DNA from 3 places in the Afifella sp. YEN Y35 genome. Region 1 is predicted to be linked to each of the others. Evidence: predicted binding sites of a transcription regulator. Region 1 holds the regulator's gene; each other region holds the start of a gene.
What was found. The regulator PhoB, encoded in region 1, activates phosphate uptake and scavenging genes when phosphate is short. The targets are predictions, from matches to a motif close to TGTCATNNANCTGTCAT.
Positions count from the first base shown of each region.

Region 2: ACK8CP_RS15155 (YrbL family protein) is a predicted target of PhoB. The motif match lies at 2,105-2,121, and genes of this name have one in related genera.
Region 3: ACK8CP_RS06365 (esterase-like activity of phytase family protein) is a predicted target of PhoB. The motif match lies at 6,549-6,565, and genes of this name have one in related genera.

Region 1 covers NZ_CP180203.1:2,736,517-2,744,370, forward strand. The annotation lists gene pstC (phosphate ABC transporter permease subunit PstC) at 1-335, shown strand, start outside; gene pstA (phosphate ABC transporter permease PstA) at 332-1,702, shown strand; gene pstB (phosphate ABC transporter ATP-binding protein PstB) at 1,811-2,557, shown strand; gene phoU (phosphate signaling complex protein PhoU) at 2,578-3,264, shown strand; gene phoB (phosphate regulon transcriptional regulator PhoB) at 3,282-3,977, shown strand; gene upp (uracil phosphoribosyltransferase) at 4,939-5,538, opposite strand; gene ACK8CP_RS13005 (phosphopentomutase) at 5,708-6,928, opposite strand; gene deoA (thymidine phosphorylase) at 6,928-7,854, opposite strand, start outside.
Region 2 covers NZ_CP180203.1:3,190,426-3,198,279, forward strand. The annotation lists gene ACK8CP_RS15145 (ABC transporter ATP-binding protein) at 1-233, shown strand, start outside; gene ACK8CP_RS15150 (YifB family Mg chelatase-like AAA ATPase) at 394-1,926, opposite strand; gene ACK8CP_RS15155 (YrbL family protein) at 2,261-2,956, shown strand; gene gshB (glutathione synthase) at 2,991-3,938, opposite strand; gene ACK8CP_RS15165 (YraN family protein) at 4,029-4,394, opposite strand; gene rsmI (16S rRNA (cytidine(1402)-2'-O)-methyltransferase) at 4,412-5,275, opposite strand; gene ACK8CP_RS15175 (penicillin-binding protein activator) at 5,426-6,598, shown strand; gene ACK8CP_RS15180 (acyltransferase family protein) at 6,754-7,824, shown strand.
Region 3 covers NZ_CP180203.1:1,313,074-1,320,927, forward strand. The annotation lists gene pyrH (UMP kinase) at 1-560, opposite strand, end outside; gene tsf (translation elongation factor Ts) at 647-1,573, opposite strand; gene ACK8CP_RS06355 (30S ribosomal protein S2) at 1,605-2,690, opposite strand; gene dnaE (DNA polymerase III subunit alpha) at 2,949-6,404, opposite strand; gene ACK8CP_RS06365 (esterase-like activity of phytase family protein) at 6,612-7,832, shown strand.

The DNA of each region.
Region 1 (7,854 bases):
GCGCCACCCGCTCTGAGACGATCAAGCGCGTCATCCTGCCGGCGGCGCTGCCCGGCATCGTCGGCGCCTTTCTTCTCGCCGTCAGCCGCGCCATCGGCGAAACCATGATCGTGGTGCTCGCCGCCGGCAATTCGCCGGTGCTGCGCTTCAACCCGTTCGAGCCGAGCACCAGTGTCACCGTCTCGATCGTCAACCAGCTGACGGGCGACACCGATTTCGCCAGCCCGCAATCGCTCGTCGCCTTCGCCCTCGGCCTCACGCTTTTCATCATGACGCTCGGCCTCAACGTCGTGGCGCTCTACATCGTCCGCAAATACCGGGAGCAGTACGAATGAGCACGACCGACACCATGTCCGCTTCGGCGCCCGTCGAAAGCCAGCTCAACGCCGTCCGGGCCAGCCTCAAGCGCCGTCATGCGCAGGAGCGCCGGTTCCAGGTGCTCGGCCTTGCCGCGATCTTTGCCGCCCTCGCCATGGTGGCGGTGCTCTTCGGCTCCGTCCTCTTCAAGGGCGTGCCGGCCTTCTGGCAATCGACCCTGCATCTTGAGATTTCGCTCAATGCCGATGTCATCGACGTCGGACAGCCGCCGGTCCAGAAGGCCAATCAGAACCCGGCCGAATTCCAGGCCGAGCTGACCGACTGGCGGCGCGCGCTCGCCCGCGTCAGCTGGAACAAGATCCTGGAAAACGCCGTGCGCGGCGTGCTGCCGGCCGATCTCGCCGACGCCAAGACCCGCGATATCGTCGGCATCGTCGCGAGCGGCGAGCGCTATGCCTTGCGCGACATGGTGCTCGAAGATCCGAACCTCATCGGGCAGACGATCGAGGTCGATCTTCTCGCCGACGCCGATGTCGACAATTGGCTCAAAGGCAATATCGATCGTTCGCTCGGGCAAAGCCGTCAGCAGCTCTCCACCGGCGAGCAGGAAATCGCCGATGCGCTCGCCGAAAAGGGCGTCATCACGCAGAGCTTCAATTCCGGCATCTTCTTCAACGTCGATTCGCGCTCCTCACCGGCCTCGGCCGGTCTTGCCGGCGCCTTCATGGGCTCGCTCTACATGATGCTGGTCGTCATCATGCTCGCGGTTCCGATCGGCGTCGCCAGCGCCATCTATCTGGAAGAATTCGCACCGACGAACCGCTTCACCGATTTCATCGAGGTCAACATCAACAACCTCGCCGCAGTGCCGTCGATCGTCTTCGGCCTCCTCGGCGCCTCGATCTTCATCAACTGGATGCATCTGCCCCTGTCGGCGCCGCTCGTCGGCGGTCTCGTCCTCACCTTGATGACGCTGCCGACGATCATCATCGCCACGCGCGGCACCTTGCGCGCCATTCCGCCGTCGATCCGCGAAGCGGCGCTCGGGCTCGGTGCCTCGCGCACGCAGATGGTCTTCCACCATGTCCTGCCACTCGCCATTCCGGGCATTCTGACGGCCACCATCATCGGCGTCGCCCAGGCGCTCGGCGAGACCGCGCCGCTCCTTCTCATCGGCATGAACGCCTTCGTGGCCAGCGTGCCGGCGAGCCCGATGGATCAGGCGACGGCCCTGCCCGTGCAGATCTACCTCTGGCAGGGCAACGAGAACTTCAATTTCTTCGAAGCCCGCACAAATGCCGCCATCATCGTCTTGCTTGGTCTGATGATCAGCCTCAATGCGATCGCGATCCTGCTGCGCCAGCGCATCGAGCGGCGCTGGTAACTGGGAGAATTCGCCATGAACGATATCAGCCATAGCCCGAGCGCGGCCAAAGCCACGGCGACGAAAGCGCCGCCCGAAGTGCCGCAGGAGAGTGCCGCCGTGCCGAAAATGCGCGCCGAGAAAGTGTCCGTCCATTACGCCGAAAAGCAGGCTCTGTTCGACGTCGATCTCGACGTGCCGGAAAATCAGGTCATCTCGCTGATCGGCCCGTCAGGCTGCGGAAAATCCACCTTCCTCAGATGCCTCAACCGGATGAACGACACGATCGACATCGCGCGCGTCTCCGGCCACATCACGCTCGACGGCGAGAACATCTACGACAAATCGCTCGACGTCGTGGAGCTCAGGGCCCGGGTCGGCATGGTCTTCCAGAAGCCGAACCCGTTCCCGAAGTCGATCTTCGAGAACGTCGCCTACGGGCCGCGCATTCACGGCCTCGCCTCCGGCAAGCGCGACCTCGAAGAGATCGTCGCCACGAGCCTGCAGCGCGCCGGCCTCTTCAACGAGGTGAAAGACCGGCTCGACGAACCCGGCACCGGCCTCTCCGGCGGCCAGCAGCAGCGCCTTTGCATCGCCCGCGCGATCGCCGTGAACCCGGAAGTCATCCTGATGGACGAGCCGTGCTCGGCACTCGACCCCATCGCCACCGCCAAGGTGGAAGAGCTGATCGACGAATTGCGCGAGAACTATACGATCGTCATCGTCACGCATTCGATGCAGCAGGCGGCGCGCGTCTCGCAGCGCACGGCCATGTTCCATCTGGGTTATCTCGTCGAGGAGGGGCCGACGGACATGATGTTCACCAACCCCACCGACAAGCGCACCCAGGACTACATCACAGGCCGCTTCGGCTAATCGGGAGAGGAGTGAGCCCCGTGTCTGAACATATCGTCACCTCCTATGACGAGGAATTGCGGGAACTCGCCCGCTCCATCGCCGAAATGGGCGGTCTCGTCGAACAGCAGCTCGACGAGGCGGTGAATGCGCTGTTGAGCACCAATGCGCAGCTCGCCCAGGACGTCATCCTCGGCGACCGCCAGATCAACCAGATGCACTACCAGATCGAAGAGCGGGCGATCCTCGTCATCGCCAAGCGCCAGCCGATGGCCCAGGATCTGCGCGAAACCGTCGCCGCGATCCGCATTTCGCACGATCTGGAACGCGTCGGCGACCTCGGCAAGAACATCGCCAAGCGCGCGCTCGCCATCGAAGACCAGCGGATGAACCACCAGCTTCGCCGCGGTGTCGAACATCTGGCGAGCCTCGGCCTGCGCCAGCTCAAGGACGTGCTCGACGCCTATGGCTCGCGCGACGTGCAGAAGGCGATCTCGGTGTGGCGCTCCGACGACGAGATCGACGCCATGTATGTGTCGCTGTTTCGCGAGATGCTCACCTACATGATGGAAGATCCGCGCAATATCGGCATGTGCACGCATCTTCTCTTCTGCGCCAAGAACATCGAGCGCATCGGCGACCACGCCACCAACATCGCCGAGACGATCACCTATCTCGTCACCGGCAAACAGATGGAACGCGCGGCGACTGCGCCGTCCGCGGGCTGACGGAGTGAGCCATGCAGGTGCCCCGGATTCTCGTCGTCGAGGATGAAGAACCGCTGACGCTGCTTCTGCGCTACAACCTGGAGGCGGAAGGCTATTCCGTCGACACGGTGGGGCGCGGCGACGATGCGGAGCTGCGCCTTCTGGAAGAGGCGCCCGACCTCCTCGTGCTCGATTGGATGCTGCCGGGCCTTTCCGGCATCGAACTCTGCCGCCGCGTCAGAATGCGCGAGGCCACCTCAAAACTCCCCGTCATCATGCTGACGGCGCGCGGCGAGGAAGACGAACGCATCCGCGGGCTCGCCACCGGCGCCGACGATTATGTCGTCAAACCCTTCTCGGTGCCGGAGCTGATGGCACGCGTGAAGGCACTCCTGCGCCGCACGCGCCCGGAAATGGTCGCCGACAAGCTCGCCGCCGGCGATCTCGAACTCGACCGCGGCACCTTCCGCGTCTTCCGCGGGGGGCGCGAGATCCATCTCGGCCCGACGGAATTCCGGCTTCTGGAATTCCTGATGCGCAGCCCGGGGCGCGTCTTCACCCGCGAGCAGCTCTTGAACGGCGTCTGGGGCCGCGACGTCTATGTCGACGAACGCACCGTCGATGTGCATGTCGGCCGCCTCAGAAAGGCGATCAACCGCGGCCGCATGCGCGACCCGATCCGCACCGTCCGCGGCGCCGGCTACGCCCTCAACGAACAGTTCGTCACCACCTGATTTTTCCGGAAATCCGCGCAGCAGGCACCCTTCCTCTCCCCTCTGGGGAGAGGTGCCCGCGCAGCGGGCGGTGAGGGGTGGACGAAGAACGGATCTCGGCGCGGGATGAAAGCCCACCCCTCATCCGGCGGGCTTCGCCCGCCACCTTCTCCCCACAGGGGAGAAGAACGGGAGCGCTGCAACGCCCTTGCGGCGAGAAGCGTGTCCGCGCGGCTCCCGCACGAGGCAGCGAGAGCTTCTTCGTTGTGGCTTCGCACCAGCGAAGGCCAGAACGTGCTCTCATCAGTGCCGTCGCAATGACCCTTATCGCTGCGATTTCCGTGGCCGCTACGATTTCCGTGGCCGTTGCAATTGAGAACAGCGTCGGCTGGACCCTCCATTCCTCTCCCCTCTGGGGAGAGGTGCCCGCGAAGCGGGCGGTGAGGGGTGGACGAAGAACGGATCTCGGCGCGGAATGAAAGCCCACCCCTCATCCGGCGGGCTTCGCCCGCCACCTTCTCCCCACAGGGGAGAAGAACGGGAGCCCGCTGCAATGCCCTTGCGGCGAGAAGCGTGTCCGCGCGGCTCCCGCACGAGGCAGCGAGAGCTTCTTCGTTCGCCTGTGGCTTCGCACCAGCGAAGGCCACGAACGTGCTCTCATCAGTGCCGTCGCAATGACCCTTATCGCTGCGATGTCCGTGGCCGCTACGATTGAAGAACAGCGCCTGCAGCAGGCTCCATTCCTCTCCCCTCCCCTTTGTGCTTGGGGGGAGAGGTGCCCGCGCAGCGGGCGGTGAGGGGTGGACGAAGAACGGATCTCGGCGCGGGATAAAAGCCCACCCCTCATCCGGCGGGCTCTGCCCGCCACCTTCTCCCCAGAGGGGAGAAGAACTGGAGCGCGCTGCAACGCCCTTGCGTCAGATGCGCTCGTCATCCGCAAGGCGAGATGAAGAGCGTCCAGCAGGCACCCCGCCGAAAACCGCTATTTCGTCCCGTACATGCGGTCGCCGGCATCGCCGAGGCCCGGCAGAATATAGCCGTGATCGTTCAAATGGCTGTCGATCGCGGCCGTCACCACCGGCACGTCGGGATGGGCGGCACGGAAGCGCTCCACGCCTTCGGGCGCCGCCAGCAGGCAGACGAAGCGGATATCCTTCGCCCCGCGCTCTTTCAGGCGCTGGATCGCGGCGATCGCGGAATTTGCCGTCGCCAGCATCGGATCGACGGCGATGACGACGCGTTCGTGCAGATCTTCCGGCGCCTTGAAGTAATATTCCACCGGCTGCAGCGTCTCCGGATCGCGGTAGAGCCCGACATGGGCGACGCGGGCCGCCGGCACCAGATCGAGCATGCCTTCCAGGAGGCCGTTGCCGGCGCGCAGGATGGAGGCGAAGACGAGCTTCTTGCCGGCCAGGGTCGGCGCCTCCATCGTGGCGAGCGGCGTCTCGATGGTCGTCGTCGTCAATTCCAGGTCGCGCGTCGCCTCATAGGTCAAAAGTGCTGCAATCTCGCGCAACAGACGGCGGAAACTCGCCGTGGACGTGGCCTTGTCGCGCATGATCGTCAGCTTGTGCTGCACCATCGGATGATCGACGACGGTCACATCCCGTCTCGTTGAAGCGTCCACGCCCCTCTCCTTCTCGTCTCTTGTTCGTCGGCGGCTTCTGTCTCACCCTGGGTGAAATGGGTCACGGCACCGAGGTCAACCCGCCGCCTTGAACCGAAAGGCGATATTCACCGGCGATATCGCCTCAGATCAGGCTCGCGCCCGCGGCAAGAGGCGGCAGGGCGAGATGCGCCGACAATGTCTGGCCGACATCGGCATAGGTCGAAAGCTCGCCCGCCGGACGCCCTTCGATGCCCGGGCCGAAGGCCAGAACCGGCACGGTTTCACGTGTGTGGTCGGTGCCCACCCAGGTCGGGTCGTTGCCGTGATCGGCCGTCAGGATGACGAGATCGCCCGGCTTTAAGAGCGCAAAGAGCTCCGGCAGGCGGCGATCGAAGGCTTCGAGCGCCGCCGCATAGCCGGCCGGATCGCGGCGATGGCCGAAAATCTGGTCGAAATCGATGAAGTTGGTGACGATGAGATCGCCGTCCTTTGCCGCCCGCGCCGCCTCCAGCGTCTTGTCGAACTGGCTCTCGTTCTCCGGCGCCTTCAGCGTCTGCGTCACGCCGTAACCGGCAAAAATGTCGGAGATTTTTCCAATCGCCCAGACGTCGCGGCCCGCCTCCTTCGCCTCGTCGAGGAGCGTGCGCGCGGGCGGCGGCACGGAGAAATCCCGCCGGTTGCCGGTGCGCGCGAAAGTCTCCGCGCTGTCGCCCGTAAAGGGGCGCGCGATCACCCGGCCGATGCGGTACGGGTCGCAGAGCTTTCGCGCGATCCGGCAGGTCTCATAAAGACGTTCGAGCCCGAAAGCCTCCTCGTGCGCGGCGATCTGGAAGACGCTGTCGGCCGAGGTGTAGCAGATCGGCTTGCCGGTCTTCACATGCTCCTCGCCGAGTTCGGCGATGATCGCCGTGCCGGAGGCATGCGTGTTGCCGAGAATGCCCGGTAGTCCCGCTTCGGCGATCAGCGCTTCGGTCAGCTTGGCCGGAAAGGCCGGCTCCTCGGCCGGAAAATAACCCCAGGCCTCGCGCAACGGGCAGCCGGCGAGCTCCCAATGGCCCGTCGTCGTGTCCTTGCCGCGCGAGCGTTCGCGGGCAAAGCCCCAGATCGCCTCGGGTTCTGCAACCCGCTCGACACCGGCCGGATAGGCGCCCGACGCCGCCTCCGCCGCCCGGCCGAGACCCAGCCGGTTCATGTTCGGGATGATGAGCGGGCCTTGCCGCAGCCCCGCGCGGTCGGCCTCGCCGTTGGCGCAGCGCTCGGCGATATGGCCGAGCGTGTTCGCGCCTTCGTCGCCGAATTCCGCCGCGTCCTTCGCCCCGCCGATGCCGACGGAATCCATCACCAGGAAGAAACCGCGCGCCATCATTGCAGCCTTTCGACGATCAGAGGATTGGCCGAAACGGGTGTCTCGGCGATGTGATAGGCCCGCCGGATCGCATGCGCGGCATCGGCGAACGCCTCTTCGCCGCGCGCATGCACGAGCGCCAGCGGATGATCCGGGCCCACCTCGTCGCCGATCGCAGCAAGCTGCGTCACACCGACGGCATGATCGATCGCATCTTCCGCCCGGCGCCGGCCGCCGCCGAGTGTCACCACGGCAACGCCGATGGCGCGTGTGTCGATCGCCTCCACATACCCGGTGCTGGCGGAGCCGACCGTGCGCGTAAACGGCGCCTTCGGCAGATGGCGTTCCGGGTTCTCGACGAAATCCGCCGGTCCGCCGAGCGCGCTCACCATCTTCTGGAAGCGCTCGGCCGCCGCGCCGTTCGCAAGCGCCGCCTGCGCCATCTCCTCGCCCGCCTCGGCGGAGGGCGCAAGGCCACCCAGCCTCAGCATCTCGCCGACGAGCGCGATGGTAACCTTTTCCAGCCGCCGATCGCGATGCCGGCCGGTCAGGAAATCGACGGCGTTCTGCACCTCGACCGCATTGCCGGCAGCCGAAGCGAGCGGTTCGTTCATGTCGGTGATGAGCGCGGCTGCGGGAAGGCCCGCCCCCTTCGCGACCGTCACCAGGCTCTCGGCCAGCCGATGCGCATCGGCCGGATCGGCCATGAAGGCGCCGGTGCCCGTCTTCACGTCGAGAACGAGACCGGAAAGCCCGGCCGCGAGCTTCTTCGACAGGATCGACGCGGTGATCAGCGGCACCGATTCCACCGTCGCCGTCACGTCGCGGATGCCATAAAAACGCTTGTCGGCCGGGGCGAGATCGCCGGTCTGGCCGATGATGGCGCAGCCCGCCTCCGCCACCACCTTGCGGAAGGTCGCAAGATCCGGCTGCGTCTTGTAACC
Region 2 (7,854 bases), 450 kb from region 1:
GCGAGGACACATTGATCGAAGGCGAGGTGACGCTGGTGGAGCTTCTGGGCGAGGTCACGCTCGTCTACGTCGATATCGGCCGCCAAGACGATCCCGTGGTGGCGAAACTTGCCGGCGAAGTGGCGGTCGAGCGCGGCGAAAGCGTGCGTCTTGCCGCCAATGCCGAAGATTTGCAGCTCTTCGACGCAAATGGCCGGGCTCTTCGACACGAACGACTGCAGAAAGCCGCCTGACCGGCCGTTTTTCGCGGACGTGCCACACGGGCGATCCCGCTCGGGCGAGGACGCATGGCGCCGCTCATCCCCCTGCGGATGATCGCGGGAAGAGGCTCGAGCGCCCCTTTGCGACATCACTCGGCCTTTGGTTGCCGCGGCTTTACCGCGGATGCGCGCCTCATGCGGCCGCGGCAAGCAGAGACGCGCTCTGGCGGTAGCTCAAGGCCTCCGCCACATGGATGCGGCGCACCTTTTCCTCCTGGTCGAGGTCGGCGAGCGTGCGCGCGACCTTGAGGACGCGGTGGTAGCCGCGCGCCGATAAGCCCATCGCTTCCGCGGCATCGCGAATGAGACGGGCACCGGCCTCGTCCGGAGCTGCGACATCTTCCACCACGCGACTGCCGGCGCGCGCATTGATGCGCAGGCCCGGCAGGCCGCGGGACAGGTAGCGCTCCGCCTGCATCGCACGCGCCGCCGCCACACGCTCGCGCACCGCCGCACTCGGCTCCGCTTCGGCCGGGCCGATCAGATCGATGGCGGAGAGTGCCGGCACCTCGATGCGAAGATCGATGCGGTCGATCAAAGGCCCTGAGAGCCGGGCCTGATAATCGGCCGCACAGCGGGCGCCACGCCGGCAGGTGTGCCCGGGCTCGCCCGCCATACCGCAGCGACACGGGTTCATCGCCGCAATCAATTGAAACTCAGCCGGGTAGGTGACCCGGTGATTGGCGCGCGCGATGACGGCTTCGCCGGTTTCGAGCGGCTGGCGCAGCGAATCCAGCACGGCCGGCGTGAATTCCGGCAATTCATCGAGGAAGAGCACGCCGTGATGGGCAAGCGACACCTCGCCCGGACGCGCATTGATGCCGCCGCCGACCATCGCCGCCATGGAGGCCGAATGGTGCGGTGCCCGATAGGGTCGCTGGCTCGACAGCCGCCCGCCGGCGAGGGTCCCGGCGATCGAGGAGATCATCGACACGTCGAGGAGTTCCCGCGGCGCAAGCGGCGGCAAGATCGAAGGCAGCCGGCTCGCCAGCATCGATTTGCCGGCCCCCGGAGGGCCGATCATCAGCATGTTGTGGCCACCGGCTGCGGCAATCTCCAACGCCCGTTTGGCGCTCTCCTGACCGCGGATCTCTGAGAGATCGGGAAGCGCCTCGCTCGCGGCGCGAAGTGCGGGCTTGGGCTGGGACAGGACCTGACTGCCGGCGATGTGATTGGCGAGCGCAATCAGGCTCTTCGGCGCCAGAATGGCGAGTTCTTCACCGGCCCACGCAGCCTCCCCGCCGCAGCTGGCGGGGCAGATGAGCCCCTTCTTCAGCGCATTGGCGCTGATGGCGGCCGGCAGCACACCCGCCACCGCTTCGATGCGACCGTCGAGGCCGAGTTCCCCAAGCACCACATGATCGCTGACGGCATCGGCCGGAATGGCGCCCATCGCCGCCATCAGGGCAAGCGCGATCGGCAGATCATAATGGCTGCCTTCTTTCGGAAGGTCTGCCGGGGCGAGATTGACGGTGATGCGCTTGGCCGGAAGCGCGAGACCCGACGCATGAATCGCCGCCTGCACACGTTCTCGACTTTCCGCCACCGCCTTGTCGGGCAGGCCGACAATGTTGAAGAGCGTGCGCCCCGGCGCGATCAGCACCTGGACATCGACGGGGATCGCCTCGACCCCGCGAAAAGCCACTGTCGTAACGCGAGACACCATCGTCACCACCCCCGTTCTGATTGCAGAATGACTCAGCTTTTGGAGGATGACAAGAACGAAAAAGGAACACGATCCGAGAGGCGCACCTGTTGCGCAAGAGAAACAACATGAAACGCATCAGTCACTTTTTTGCGTTTCCGGGCCCCCAGTCCTTGAAACCGTCACGCCCGCGGACTTTATGACAAATACATAACATTCGCGGCGGATCGACGCTGCGGGTGCGAACAGGCGGCCGGGGCACATGGTCTGCGATTCGATTGAAAAGAGGCGCGCTTCGGCGCGCCTAAGGGCGTTTTTTGCGCCGGTTTGGGCGTTCGTCACCGGACCGGAAACGATGCACGCGCAAGCGGACCGGCGGTCCGGGGCGGGCATCGTCAATCTCAGCCGGGCGATCCCGTTTGCGCGCGGAGGTCGACGGCTCTGCTTTGTCGATCCCTCGCGTAAAGATCGCGGGATCAAGGTGCGGCGACCGGATTACACGCTCGCCGACCAGCGCCGGTCAAAGGCCGCGTGGAAGCGTCTGCGACCGCTCGTGCGCTTCGACGACAACCGCCAGGACGAGCACATTCTGCGCCGCCTCGGTCAGGTCCGCGGCGAGGCAGCCTTCGCGCATGTGGCGCGGCAGTTCGGCTTCCTGCAGACAAGCCTCGGGATGGGGCTCTCGGTGGAGCTCATTCGCGACGGCGACGGCGAGATTTCACGCACCCTCGAAAGCTATCTGACGATCCACGGCTATTCGCCGGAATGTCAGGCGGCGGTTGAGACGTTTTGCGACCATCTCGTCACCTATCGCGTGCCGACGCGAAAAATCATGTTGTGCAATGTCCTCGTCCAGGAAGACATCGACGGCCAAATCCGCCGGCTCGTCCTCATCGACGATTTCGGCACGACCAATTATTGCCCGTTCTTCCTGCGCACCGACGCGTCGCAAGAACGCAAGGTGTTGCGCAAGGTCGACGATTTCGTCGCCCGCATTCACGGCTTCGTCGCCGGCGAGGTGATGCCGTCGGCCGTCTCGCTTCTCGACTAAGCCAGGCTCGAGGGCGGGGGTTCTGCCCCGCCCGTCAGCCCACGCAGCGCTGTTCGATCGCGTCCCACACCATCGCAGCCGCATCGATATCCGAAAAACGCTGCAACTCGCGGATGCCTGTCGGCGAGGTGACGTTGATCTCCGTCATCACGTCGCCGATCACGTCGATGCCGACGAGGATGAAGCCGCGCGCCTTGAGTTCCGGGCCGATACGGGCGCAGATTTCGCGGTCGCGGTCGGTGAGATCGGCCGCGACAGCCTTGCCGCCGACATGCATGTTGGAGCGCGCATCACCCACCGCCGGGATCCGGTTGATCGCACCGGCGGGCTCGCCGTCGACGATGATGATGCGTTTGTCGCCCTTGCGGATCTCCGGCAGATAGCGCTGCACGACGAAGGGCTCGCGGAAGGTCGTTTCGAAAAGTTCGATCAGCGAGGACAGGTTTTCGTCCCCCTCGCTGATCCGGAAAACGGCGGCACCACCATTGCCGTAGAGCGGCTTCAAGATGATGTCGCGGTGCTTTTCGCGGAAGGCGCGGATCGCTGCGATGTCGCGGGAGATCAGCGTCTCCGGCATCAGATCGGAAAATTCGGTGACGAAGAGTTTTTCCGGCGCGTTGCGCACATGGGCCGGGTCGTTGACGACGAGGGTCTTCGGGTGAACGCGCTCCAAGAGATGCGTCGCCGAGATATAGGCCATGTCGAAGGGCGGATCCTGGCGCATCAGGACGACATCGAAATCTTCGAGCCCGAGCTGCTGATCCGCCTCGTCGAGCTCGTAATGGCGGCCGACCTCGTCGGCAACGCTCACCGCCCGCATGCGGGCAAAGACGCGGCCGGCTTCCATCGAAAGGTGCCGCGGCTCGTAATAGAAGAGGCTGTGGCCGCGCTTTTGCGCCTCCAGCATCAGCGCGAAGGTCGTATCGCCGCGAATATCGATCTGAGCGATCGGATCCATCTGCACTGCGACTGAAAGGGCCATTGGTCTCTCCGTTCTTCTGGCTTCTGCGTTAGCCGCGCTTCATTCCCGATGCAATCGAGTGGCCCGGTGCAATCGAGTGGCCGGAGGCAATCAATTGGGAGGGCGAAAGGCGTCCGCAAGATGCCGGGGCAAACGAAAAGGCGAAACGAGAACGAGATCGAAGCGCTGCGTGAATTGCATGGCGGCGGGATGCCGCGAGGTCCAAACGCTTGCGGCGGCGCCGATGCGCCTTTCGCTGCGTGGGGTGAGCGCCCAGTCTGCCGCCGCTCTTTCACCGCGAAGCTTCACCTCGACGAAGGCGACGGTGCGGCCGCGACGGGCAATGAGATCGATCTCGCCAAGTGGCGTCCGGTAGCGGCGTGCGAGGATCCTATACCCCTTCATCATGAGGAAGAGCGCCGCCGCCATCTCGGCCATATGGCCCTGTCGGTAGGCCCGGCGCCGCTTCTCGCTCATTCAGTGCCCCCCGTCTCTCACTCCTTGCCGAGCGACAGCGCACGCTGATAGAGCGCGCGCCGCGGCAGGCCGGTTTCCTCCGCAACCTCGCGGGCGGCATCCTTGACCCCCATCGTGCCGAGACGCTCGGCGAGCATGCGGTCGAGATCGGCCTCATCGAAGCCTTCACCCGCCTCCCTGGGGGCTGGGGGCCCGATCACGACGACAATCTCGCCTTTGTCCTGTTCGCCCGCCGCGTCGGCAAGATCGGCGAGCGAACCACGCAGGAACGTCTCGTGCAGCTTCGTCATCTCCCGGCACAGACAGACGGGCCGATCTCCGAGGATCTCTTTCGCGTCGCGGGCGAAAGCCTGGAGCCGATGCGGCGCTTCCAGAAGAACGAGGGCGAAGGGAAGATCGGCGAGCCGCCGAAGCGCGTCGCGCCGGGCTTTCTCCTTCGCCGGCAGAAAACCCAGAAAGAGCGTCGCCTCGGCCGAAATCCCGGCAACGCTCAAGGCCGCGGTGAGGCTCGAGGCGCCGGGGATCGGATGGACGGCAACACCTTCGGCGACCGCACGCGCGACGAGCCGCGTGCCGGGATCGGAGACGACCGGCGTGCCGGCATCCGTGACGAGCGCCACGGCCTCGCCCTCCGCCATCAGCTTCACGAGGCGGTCGTCGACATCGGGATGGGAATGTTCGTGATAGGCGGTGAGGCGGCTGGTGATGCCGTAGCGCGACAGAAGTTTGCGGGTGACCCGGGTGTCTTCCGCCGCGATCACATCGGCCGCGGCCAGAACCTCCAGCGCGCGAATGGTGATGTCGCCGAGATGACCGATCGGCGTTGCCGTGACATAGAGGCCCGGCTCGAGATGCGGCGCCGTCAGTTCGTGGCCCCGCATGACGAAAATTCTATCTCTGTCTCCGGCCATTCTCTGCGGCTGCCCTTGAGACGGCGCCACGCGCCGCTTATGACGAATGCCTAGGATCCAAAAGGGGGCCTGGCAACCATTCCGGGCGGGAGAGACGACGTGTTCAGGCGAAATTTTTCGATGCCGAATGGCCTTTTCGGCTGGTTCGCGACAGCTCTCGTTTTCCTGTTTCTGGCGGGATGCACCTCGATGTCGGGGAACGGCGGCGGCAACCTGCCGGTCAATCAGGGGCCTGCCGCGCCGACCGGAGAGGTCATCGGCAGCGGCACCACGCGGGTCGCCATGCTCTTGCCGCTGACGGCGACGGGCAATGCCGGCACCGCCGCGCGGGCCTTCCGCAATTCCGCCGAGATGGCGATGAGTGACTTTCCCAACGTGCCGATCTCGCTCATCGTCTATGACACCGGCGGCACCCCGGCCGGGGCGCAGGCGGCCGCCCAGAAGGCGGTCTCAGAGGGAACCAAGATCGTTCTCGGACCGCTTTTCGCCTCATCGGTCAGCGCCGCAGCACCCGTGGCGCGCCGCGCCAACGCACCGATGGTGGCCTTCTCGTCCGACACCGCGGTTGCCGGCCCGGGCGTTTATCTCCTGAGCTTCCTGCCGGGCTCCGATGCTGAACGCATCGTCTCCTATGCGGCGAGCGAAGGGCGGGAATCCTTCGCAGCGCTCCTGCCCAACAACGCCTATGGCACCGTCGTCGACGCGGCCTTCCGCCAGGCGGTCGCCAATGCGGGCGGACGGGTCGTCGCGATCGAGCATTACGACCTCAACGACACCGATATCCGGGCGAAGACCGCCGATATTGCAGCCATTTCCTCGCGCATCGATGCGCTTTTCATTCCCGACGCCGGTCAGGCGCCAGCCCTCATCTCGCAGGCGCTCGGCTCCGCCGGCAGCAATATCAAGCTTCTCGGCAGCGGCCAGTGGAACGATCCGGCCGTCCTCAACAATGGCGCGCTCGCCGGCGGCTGGTTTCCGGCACCGACGCGGCGCACCTTCGACGGATTTGCCGCACGCTACCGGGCGGCCTATGGCTCGGAGCCGCCGCGCAACGCGACGCTTGCCTACGATGCCACGGTTCTGGCGGCCGGTCTGGTGCGGCAGAATCCCGACGACGCGTTCGCCGCGAGCCTTCTCACCAATACGAACGGCTTCAACGGTGTCGATGGCGTCTTCCGGCTCAAGTCGGACGGCACCAATCAGCGCCAGCTCGCCGTCTACGAGGTCACCGGCTCGGGCGCCCGTCTGATCGACGAAGCCCCCCGTTCCTTCTCCGGCGCCGGCGGTTTCTGATAGCCGAAGATTGCGGCATGCGGCCCGCCCGATCCGGCGGAGCAGCCTTCCGGCAACAATCCCTGCAATTTTAACTGTCTTTTAGAATATGTCGCGACGCCGCGGAGCAAGCTTCGCATAGTAGACGGGGTTTCTTCCGAAAGAAGGATCGCGCCATGGATGCGGCCGGCACAGCGACCACCTCAGCACGAACGCGCGTCGCATGGGTCGACGTCGCCAAGGGGTTTTGCATCATCATGGTGGTGATGATGCATTCGACGCTGGGGGTGGAAAAGGCGGTCGGCGCCAACGGCTGGATGAATTACGTCGTCGAATTCGCCCGCCCCTTCCGGATGCCCGACTTCTTCATGATTGCAGGGCTTTTTCTGTCCGCCCGCATCACCGCGCCCCTGCGCCTCTATGTCGACCGCAAGATCCTGCATTTCGCCTATTTTTACGTGCTCTGGCTCACCATCCAGTTCGTTCTGAAGGCGCCCGAATTCGCCTCAGATTATGGCTGGGACGGCGCTTTGCTGTTCTACCTGAAGAGCTTCGTAGAGCCTTTCGGCACGCTCTGGTTCATCTACCATCTGGCGATCTTTTTTGCCGTGACGCGCCTCGTTCATGGCCGCGTGCCGGCCTGGCTCGTCTGGCTGGTGGCGGCCGGGCTCGAGATTGCGCATATCGACACCGGCTCGATGCTGATCGACGAGTTCGCCTCGCGCTTCGTCTATTTCTACACGGGCTTCATCCTGGCGGATGCGATCTTCCGTTTTGCGGATCGGGCCGACCGACATCTCCTTTTCGGTGTCGGGTATCTCGCGGCCTGGGGTGTCCTCAACGCGGCCTGTGTTTTCGGCGGCATCTCGAAGCTTCCCGTCGTTTCGCTCGGCCTTGGTTTTGCGGGGGCGGTCGCGGTCTGCACCTTCTCCGTCTTGCTGGCGAAGACGCTCGTTTCGCGTCCCCTCACCTATCTCGGCGCCAATTCGATCGTCGTCTATCTCGCCTTCTTCCTGCCGATGGTGGTGACCCGCAGCATCCTTTTGAAGCTCGGCCTCATCACCGATATCGGCACGATCTCGCTTCTCGTCACCGCGGCGGGCGTCATCGGCCCGGTGATCTTGTATGAATTCACCCGACGCACCGGCTGGGGCACCTTCCTCTTCGTGCGGCCCGCCTGGGCCCGGATCGACCAGCCCTGGCGTAGCAAACCCGGGCAGAAGGCGGCGATCGCCCCGGCGGAGTAAATCTCCTCTTCGCAGGGGATGCCGCCTGGG
Region 3 (7,854 bases), 1.4 Mb from region 1:
TAGCTGACCGTCTCGTAGAGGGTCGCGGTCGGATCCAGACGCGGATCAGCCGAATAGACACCGTCGACCTGGGTTCCCTTGAGAAGCGCATCGCACTCAAGTTCAAGTGCTCTCAGCGCCGCACCGGAATCCGTCGTAAAGAAGGGATTGCCGGTCCCGCCCGCAAGCACGACCACGCGCCGCTCGTCCATATGCCACGCGGCACGCCGATGCACGTAGGTCTCGCAGACGGAGGGCATTTCGATCGCCGACATGGCGCGGGCCGACACGCCCAAGCGCTCGATCGCCGCTTCGACGGCGAGCGCATTCATCACCGTCGCGAGCATGCCCATATGGTCGCCCGTGACGCGGTCTCCGCCGCGTGCGGCAATCGCCACTCCGCGGAAGATGTTGCCGCCGCCGATGACGATCGCAAGCTCAGTGCCAGCGTTGTGGACGGCAACGATTTCCGTTGCGAAGGCGCGGACGACGTTGTCGTCGATCCCGAAGGGCTGATTGCCCATCAGGGCTTCGCCGGAAAGCTTGAGAAGAATTCTTTTGGGGCGCGGACGTTCGCTCATAAATGCCTGCATTCCTTACTCGGTTTGCGGCCCGACACGTTCGCGCCCCTGTCTCTTTGCGCCGCGCGAAGAGTGCGCGGGTCTATTCAGCGGCTGCCGGCAGCAGCGGCAACTTCGGCGGCAAAGTCTTCTTCTTCGCGCTCTACGCCCTCACCCAGGCGGAAGCAAACGAAGTTGGTCAGAGCAATCGCAGCGCCAGCGTCTTTCTCGGCATCGGCAATCGCCTGCTCGACCGACTTGTCCGGGTCGATGACGAAAGCCTGCTTCAAAAGCACCGATTCCTCGTAGAACTTGCGCATCCGGCCGTCGACCATCTTCTCGATGATGTTGGCCGGCTTGCCGGATTCGCGTGCCTGCTCGGCAAAGACCGCGCGTTCACGCGCAACCACGTCCGCATCAAGCCCATCGACATCGACGGAAAGCGGGCTCGCGGCCGCGATATGCATCGCGATCTGGCGGCCGAGAGCCGCAAGCTTTTCCTTGTCGCCGTTCGACTGCAGCGCGACCAGGACACCGATCTTGCCAAGGCCCGGCGCGGAAGCTGCGTGCACGTAGGTGGCAACAACACCCGGATTGGCCTCAAGCACCGCCGAGCGACGCAGCACCATGTTCTCGCCGATCGTGGCGACGGCATCCGTCAAGGCGCCTTCAACGCTCTTGCCGGCACCTGCCATGTCGGCGGCCTTGACCGCGGCGACAGAGCCGTCCGTGGAGAGGGCCGCTTCCGCGACCTTCAACACGAGCGCCTGGAATTGATCGTTGCGGGCAACGAAGTCGGTCTCGGAGTTCACCTCGACGATGGCGGCCTTGCCGTCCGCCTCGGCGATGCCGATGAGGCCTTCAGCGGCAACGCGGCCCGCCTTCTTGGCAGCCTTCGCGAGACCTTTCGCACGCAGCCAGTCGACGGCGGCATCCATGTCGCCATCCGCCTCCTGCAGTGCCGTCTTGCAGTCCATCATGCCGGCGCCGGTCTTGTCGCGCAGCTCCTTGACCATCTGGGCCGTTACAGCCATCGATCATGTCCTCTCTTGCGTGTGCGCAGCCTTAGGCTGCGGCTTCCTGTTCTTTCACCAGCGCGGTCGCCTGCGCGATCCAGTCCTCGCGCTCAACACGGCCAGCGGATCCGAGCGCCGCGTCGAGACGTTCCGTGTCCGCCTGATCGAGACCGGCGATCTGGGAGTAACGGGTCACACCGAGCTGGTTCAGCTTCTGCTCCAAAACGGGGCCGATACCGTTGATCTTCTTCAGATCGTCAGCGTCGCCTTCCGGGCGCGCAAACAACGGCTCGACGTCCCCGGCCTTGTCCGACGACGCAGCGTTGTCGGCCTGCGCATTCGCTTCCGGATTGGCAGTCTCGGGCGTCTCGCCGCCGAAGCTTGCATCCTCGAGCGCGACCTCGCTCACCTCTTCAGAGGCACCGATGTCGACACCCATGTCGCCCTGGCCGCGCGAAATGCCGTCGAGGACTGCACGCGTGACGAGATCACAGTAAAGGGCAAGCGCGCGACCCGCGTCGTCGTTGCCCGGGATCGGGTAGGAAATGCCTTGGGGGTCGCTGTTGCTGTCGACGACGGCAGCGACCGGAATGTTGAGGCGGCGCGCCTCAGCGACGGCAATCGATTCCTTGTTCGTGTCGATGACGAAAAGGAGATCCGGAATGCCGCCCATGTCTTTGATGCCGCCAAGCGCGCGCTCAAGCTTGTCGCGTTCGCGCGTCAGCGACAGACGCTCTTTCTTGGTGAGGCCCTGGACGCCTTCCTCGAGCATCCCTTCCAGCGTCTTCAGCCGCTGAATGGAATTGGAGATCGTCTTCCAGTTGGTGAGCATGCCGCCGAGCCAACGGGAGTTGACGTAATACTGGGCGCAACGCCGTGCCGAATCGGCCACGACCTCAGACGCCTGCCGCTTCGTGCCGACGAACAGCACGCGACCGCCCTGCGCGACCACATCGCTCACGGCCTGCAGCGCGCGATAGAACATCGGCACCGTCTGGGCGAGGTCGATGATGTGGATATTGTTGCGCTCACCAAAGATGTACGGAGCCATCTTCGGGTTCCAGCGGTGAGATTGATGACCGAAATGAACGCCAGCCTCGAGCAGCTGGCGCATAGAAATATCAGGAAGCGCCATTTTTCGTCTCCGGTTGTACCTCCGCAGGGACGGACGGCAGACCGCCACCGGATGCCTCTAAAGCAAATACCCTGCGTGTGTGATGGCCGGCCCTATAAGGGGCGGGCGGCTTTTTTGCAACGCCCAAATGGGCATGCGAGACGCGCTTCGCAAGCTGAAGAGGGTCCAGCAGCGTCGCGCGATTGCTGACGAAACGCCAAAAAACGCACCGCGTGCGGTGGGGAGAGGCCGCACTGGCCTCTCCCGCACGCTCTCACATCATTGAAGGTCGACGTGAACGACGCCCGGTACTGCCTTGATTGCGCTCGCGACTTGCGGAGTGACCTGATAGCGCCCGGGCAGTCGGATCTCGATTTCCCGATTTTCGTCTCGCCGCAGCAGCACCAGTGACACCTGTGACTGGCCACGCCCGTTCAACCGGCTTGCCAGACGCTCGACGGGATCGCTGTCGTTCAAATAGACCGTCAGCGCCATGCTGAGCTGCGCGGCCATCTCCTCGAGCGGCTCCACGCCGACGATGCGCACCCTGAGATCGTCCGTCTCGTCTTCCATCTCAGCGGTCAGGCGGAAGAGATAAGAGCGGCCCGGCTCGAGCTTGTCGCGCCATTCGAAAAGCTGCTCCTGATACAGCACCGCCTCGAACTGTCCCGAGGGATCAGACAGAGTCAGAATGCCGATGCGCCCGCCGGAGCGCGTCCGCTTTTCCTGTTTGCGCACGACAGTCGAGGCGACGAGGCCGGCCTCCGCGCCGAGCCGCCTCACCTTGTCGGCAAAATCCTTCCATGAGCTGCCCCCCTTCTTCCTGACGATGTCGGAATAGGCGTCGAGCGGATGTCCGGACAGATAGGCTCCGACGGCGGCAAGCTCGCGCATGAGCTTTTCCGACTGCATCCACGGATCAGCTGGCAGAAGGTTGAGTTCGGGAGCATCGCTCGGCGCAGCAAAGAGATCGACCACGCCCGCCTCCTGGCGCGCATGATGCTCGGTACCCGACCGCAGAAGCCGGCCGACATTGGCAAAGACGGTCGCACGGTCGAGGCCGAGCGAATCGAATGCACCCGCCTGGACCAGGCATTCCATGGCACGCCGACCGATCACTCTCGGATCCGTGCGCGCCACGAAGTCGGCGAGATCGGCGAAGGGCCCGTCGCGTCGGGCTTCGACGATATGCTCGACCGCATGCTGGCCGACGCCCTTCAGTGCCGACAGGGCGTAGATGATCGCGCCCTCCTCCACGTCGAAGAACGTGCGTGGGCGGTTGATGTCCGGCGGAAGCACTTGGATGTCGAGGCGCTTTGCTTCCAGCCGAAATTCGTTGAGCTTGTCGGTGTTGCCCATGTCGAGCGTCATCGACGCCGCCAGGAATTCTGCGGGATGATTGGCCTTCAGATAGGCCGTCTGATAGGCAACGAGAGCATAGGCTGCCGCGTGAGATTTATTGAAGCCGTAGCTTGCGAATTTCGCCACGAGGTCGAAGACCATGGCAGCATCGGCGGCCTTCACGCCATGCGCCTTGGCGCCTTCGACGAAGCGCTCGCGCTGGGCGTCCATCTCCGCCTTGATCTTCTTGCCCATCGCGCGACGAAGAAGATCGGCTTCACCGAGTGAATAGCCCGACAGGAGCTGGGCGATCTGCATCACCTGCTCCTGGTAGATGATGACGCCGTAGGTCTCCTTCAGCGTCGGCTCGAGTTCGGGCAGGAGGTAATCCGGCTCTTCCTCGCCATGCTTGCGCCGGTTGTAGGTCGGGATGTTGTCCATCGGTCCCGGCCGGTAGAGCGCGACGAGAGCGATGATGTCCTCGAAGCGGTCGGCACGCATGCCGACGAGCGCGCGGCGCATGCCCTGACTTTCCAGCTGGAAGACGCCAACCGTTTCGCCGCGGGCGAGCATGGCGAAAGTCGTCGGATCGTCGAGGGGCAAAGCCGCGAGATCGCAATCGATCTTGCGCTTGCGCAGGAGACGCACCGCCTTGTCGAGCACGGTCAGCGTCTTGAGGCCGAGGAAGTCGAATTTGACGAGACCGGCCTGTTCCACCCATTTCATGTTGAACTGGGTGACGGGGAGGTTGGAACGCGGGTCGCGGTAAAGCGGTACCAGCTCCTCGAGCCGACGGTCACCGATCACGATACCTGCGGCATGCGTCGAGGCGTGGCGATAAAGCCCTTCGAGCCGCGTGGCGATGTCGATCAGCCGACCGACCACCGGCTCGCGCTCGATCTCTTCCTGAAAGCGCGGTTCGTCGGCGACGGCCTGGGCCAGAGTGACCGGGTTTGACGGATCGGCCGGCACCAGTTTGCAGAGCCGGTCGACCTGGCCGTACGGCATTTCAAGCACACGGCCGACATCGCGCAGGGCAGCGCGCGCCTGCAGCGTTCCGAAGGTGATGATCTGCGCCACCTGCGCCTTGCCGTAGCGCTCCTGGACATAGGAGATGACCTCGTCGCGCCGCTCCTGACAGAAATCGACGTCGAAGTCCGGCATCGATACACGCTCCGGATTGAGGAAGCGCTCGAAGAGGAGATTGAAACGCAAGGGATCGAGGTCGGTGATCGTCAAGGACCACGCGACCACAGAACCGGCGCCCGAGCCACGGCCTGGCCCCACCGGAATGCCGTGTTCCTTCGCCCATTTGATGAAGTCGGAAACGATCAGGAAGTAGCCCGGGAACTTCATCTTCTCGATGATGCCGAGCTCGAAACTCAAACGTTTCTCATAGTCTTCGAGGCTGAGGCCCGGCGCGCAGCCATGCTTGGCGAGACGGGCCTGGAGGCCCGCTTCGGCCTGCTCGCGCAGCTCGGCCGCCTCGTGCGCCTCCGCCGTCTCGGCATCGGCAGCCGCCCCGCCGACGAAACGCGGCAGGATCGGACGGCGCGTCTTCGGCCGCATCTGGCAGCGAATGGCGATTTCGACGGTGTTTTCTATCGCCTCGGGGAGATCGGCAAATTTCTCTGCCATCGCCTCGGCGGACAAGAAGCCGTGCTGGCGGGTGAGCTGCCGACGATCGTCTTCGGAGACGACGCGGCCTTCCGCGACCGCCAGCAGTGCATCATGCGATTCGTAATCGTCCTCGCTCGCGAAGAAGGGCTCATTCGTCGCAACGATCGGCACGTCGCGCGCATAGGCAAGGTCCAGAACACCCGCTTCGGCAGCCGTCTCGATCTGCATTCCATGGCGCTCGATCGCCACATAAAGCCGGTCCTGAAAAATCGTCTGAAGCGCCCTCAGCCGCCCGGCGGCATCCTCCGGGCGATTGGCGAAGATCGAGGGATAAAGCACGCCATCATGGCCGCCCGTCATCGCCAGAAGCCCGTCGCCATACGCCTGCAAGAGTGGCGCCGTCAGCGGCAGCCCGGCGGAATCTTCGCCGAGATAATAGGCGGTGACGAGGTGAACGAGGTTCTGCCAGCCAGTTTCGTTGGCGCAGAGCAGGAAGAGATGTTCACGCCCCGCGGCCCGGAAGTGCGGCTCGGCGCGGCGCTCCACGTTCTCCGACAAAGCCACGGGCAATTTGCAGCCGATGAGCGGCTGGATGCCGGCGCCGGAGGCTTTTTGAGAGAATTCGAGCGCGCCAAAAAGATTCGCCGAATCGGTCACGCCCACAGCGGGCATGCCTGCGCTCTTGGCGAGCTTGATGAGCTTTGCGACCGGGAGCGCACCCTCCAGCAGCGAAAAGGCTGAATGACAATTGAGATGGATAAAATGCGGTGCCAAGAGTGGACTCCTTCACGCCTCTTGTAACGCCGCTGGCGACCGAACGACAGGCACGAGCGCCCCTCGTCCCCACCCATCTCTCTCAGCCCCGCCGTTGCGCCCCGCCCCGGCTGCGACGCCACGTCAGCCAACCCGCGATGGTCCCGTCATGGATCCGTCGCCAAGTTGCGCTTCCTAAGAAAAGTACGAATCGCCCGAAGACCTACCGTGCCCTCTGTCTCCCCTCTCTCCCTCCTCCTCGTCATTCTCGGAGCCATCGCGGCGTCGAGCCCGGGAGAGGCCGAAGAGGCCGGCAGCCTGCCCCCACCCGTCTTCCACGGGGCCCTGATATTGCCGAAAAACCTCGAGGTCGAAGGAACGCCTTTCGGGGGAATCTCCGGCCTCGACTACGATGCGGCGAACGACACGTTTTACGCTCTCTCAGACGACCGGGCGCAGCGCGGACCGGCACGATATTACACGCTCCACCTGACCCTCGACGCCGACGGCATCCACGGCATAGACATCACGTCGATGCATGTTCTCAGGCCGCCGGGTGGCGGTCAGTTCTCTGCAGGCGAAATCGATCCAGAGGCTTTGAGGCTCGCCGCCGACGGCACGCATTTCTACTGGTCGAGCGAAGGCGACGAGAACGGCACTCCGGAGATCTTCATTTCCGACCTCGACGGCCGCGCGAGTGGCCAGCTCTCTTTGCCTGACGCCTATCTGCCCAATCCCTCTGGCACCCACCACGATGGCACCAGCCCCGACGGCAACCGCCCCAATGGCACCCAGGGCGTGCGCGACAATCTCGGCTTTGAGGCGATCGCCCTCTCTCCCGACAACACACGCCTCTACGCCATTACCGAAAACGCGCTCATTCAGGACGGCGGCCAGGCGACGCTCTACGCCGGAAGCCCGTCACGCATCATCGTCTTCGACCTCGCCTCCGGCAACGTAGCGGCCGAATACGTCTACGAAACCGATCCCATTTTTCGCGCCCCCGCATTTCCGCTCGGCGGCGCCGACAATGGCGTTTCAGAAGCTCTCGCGCTCGCCGACGGTCGTCTCCTCGTCATCGAACGCTCTTATGCGGCAGGCGTCGGCAACCACATCGCCCTCTATGGCGTCGACCTCGACGATGCGGACGACATTTCTGGTCTCGAAAGCATTGCGGATCGCGATGTCCGCGCGGTGCGAAAGACGCCCTGGCTCGTCCTCGATGAAGGAACCTTCGGCCTCGATCTCGACAACATCGAGGCCGCGAGCTTTGGCCCGATGATCGACGGCCAGCCTTCGCTCGTCCTTGCCTCAGACGACAATTTCAACCCGCTTGGCCAGGTCACACAATTCCTGCTCTTCACCTTCACGGCGCCGAACGCCATTCCGGACACAGAGCCGTCAGGTGATCTCCCTGTATCGCAGCGAAAATCCGGCACCGCGGATTGATTGCCCCTGGTCGACGCGGCCA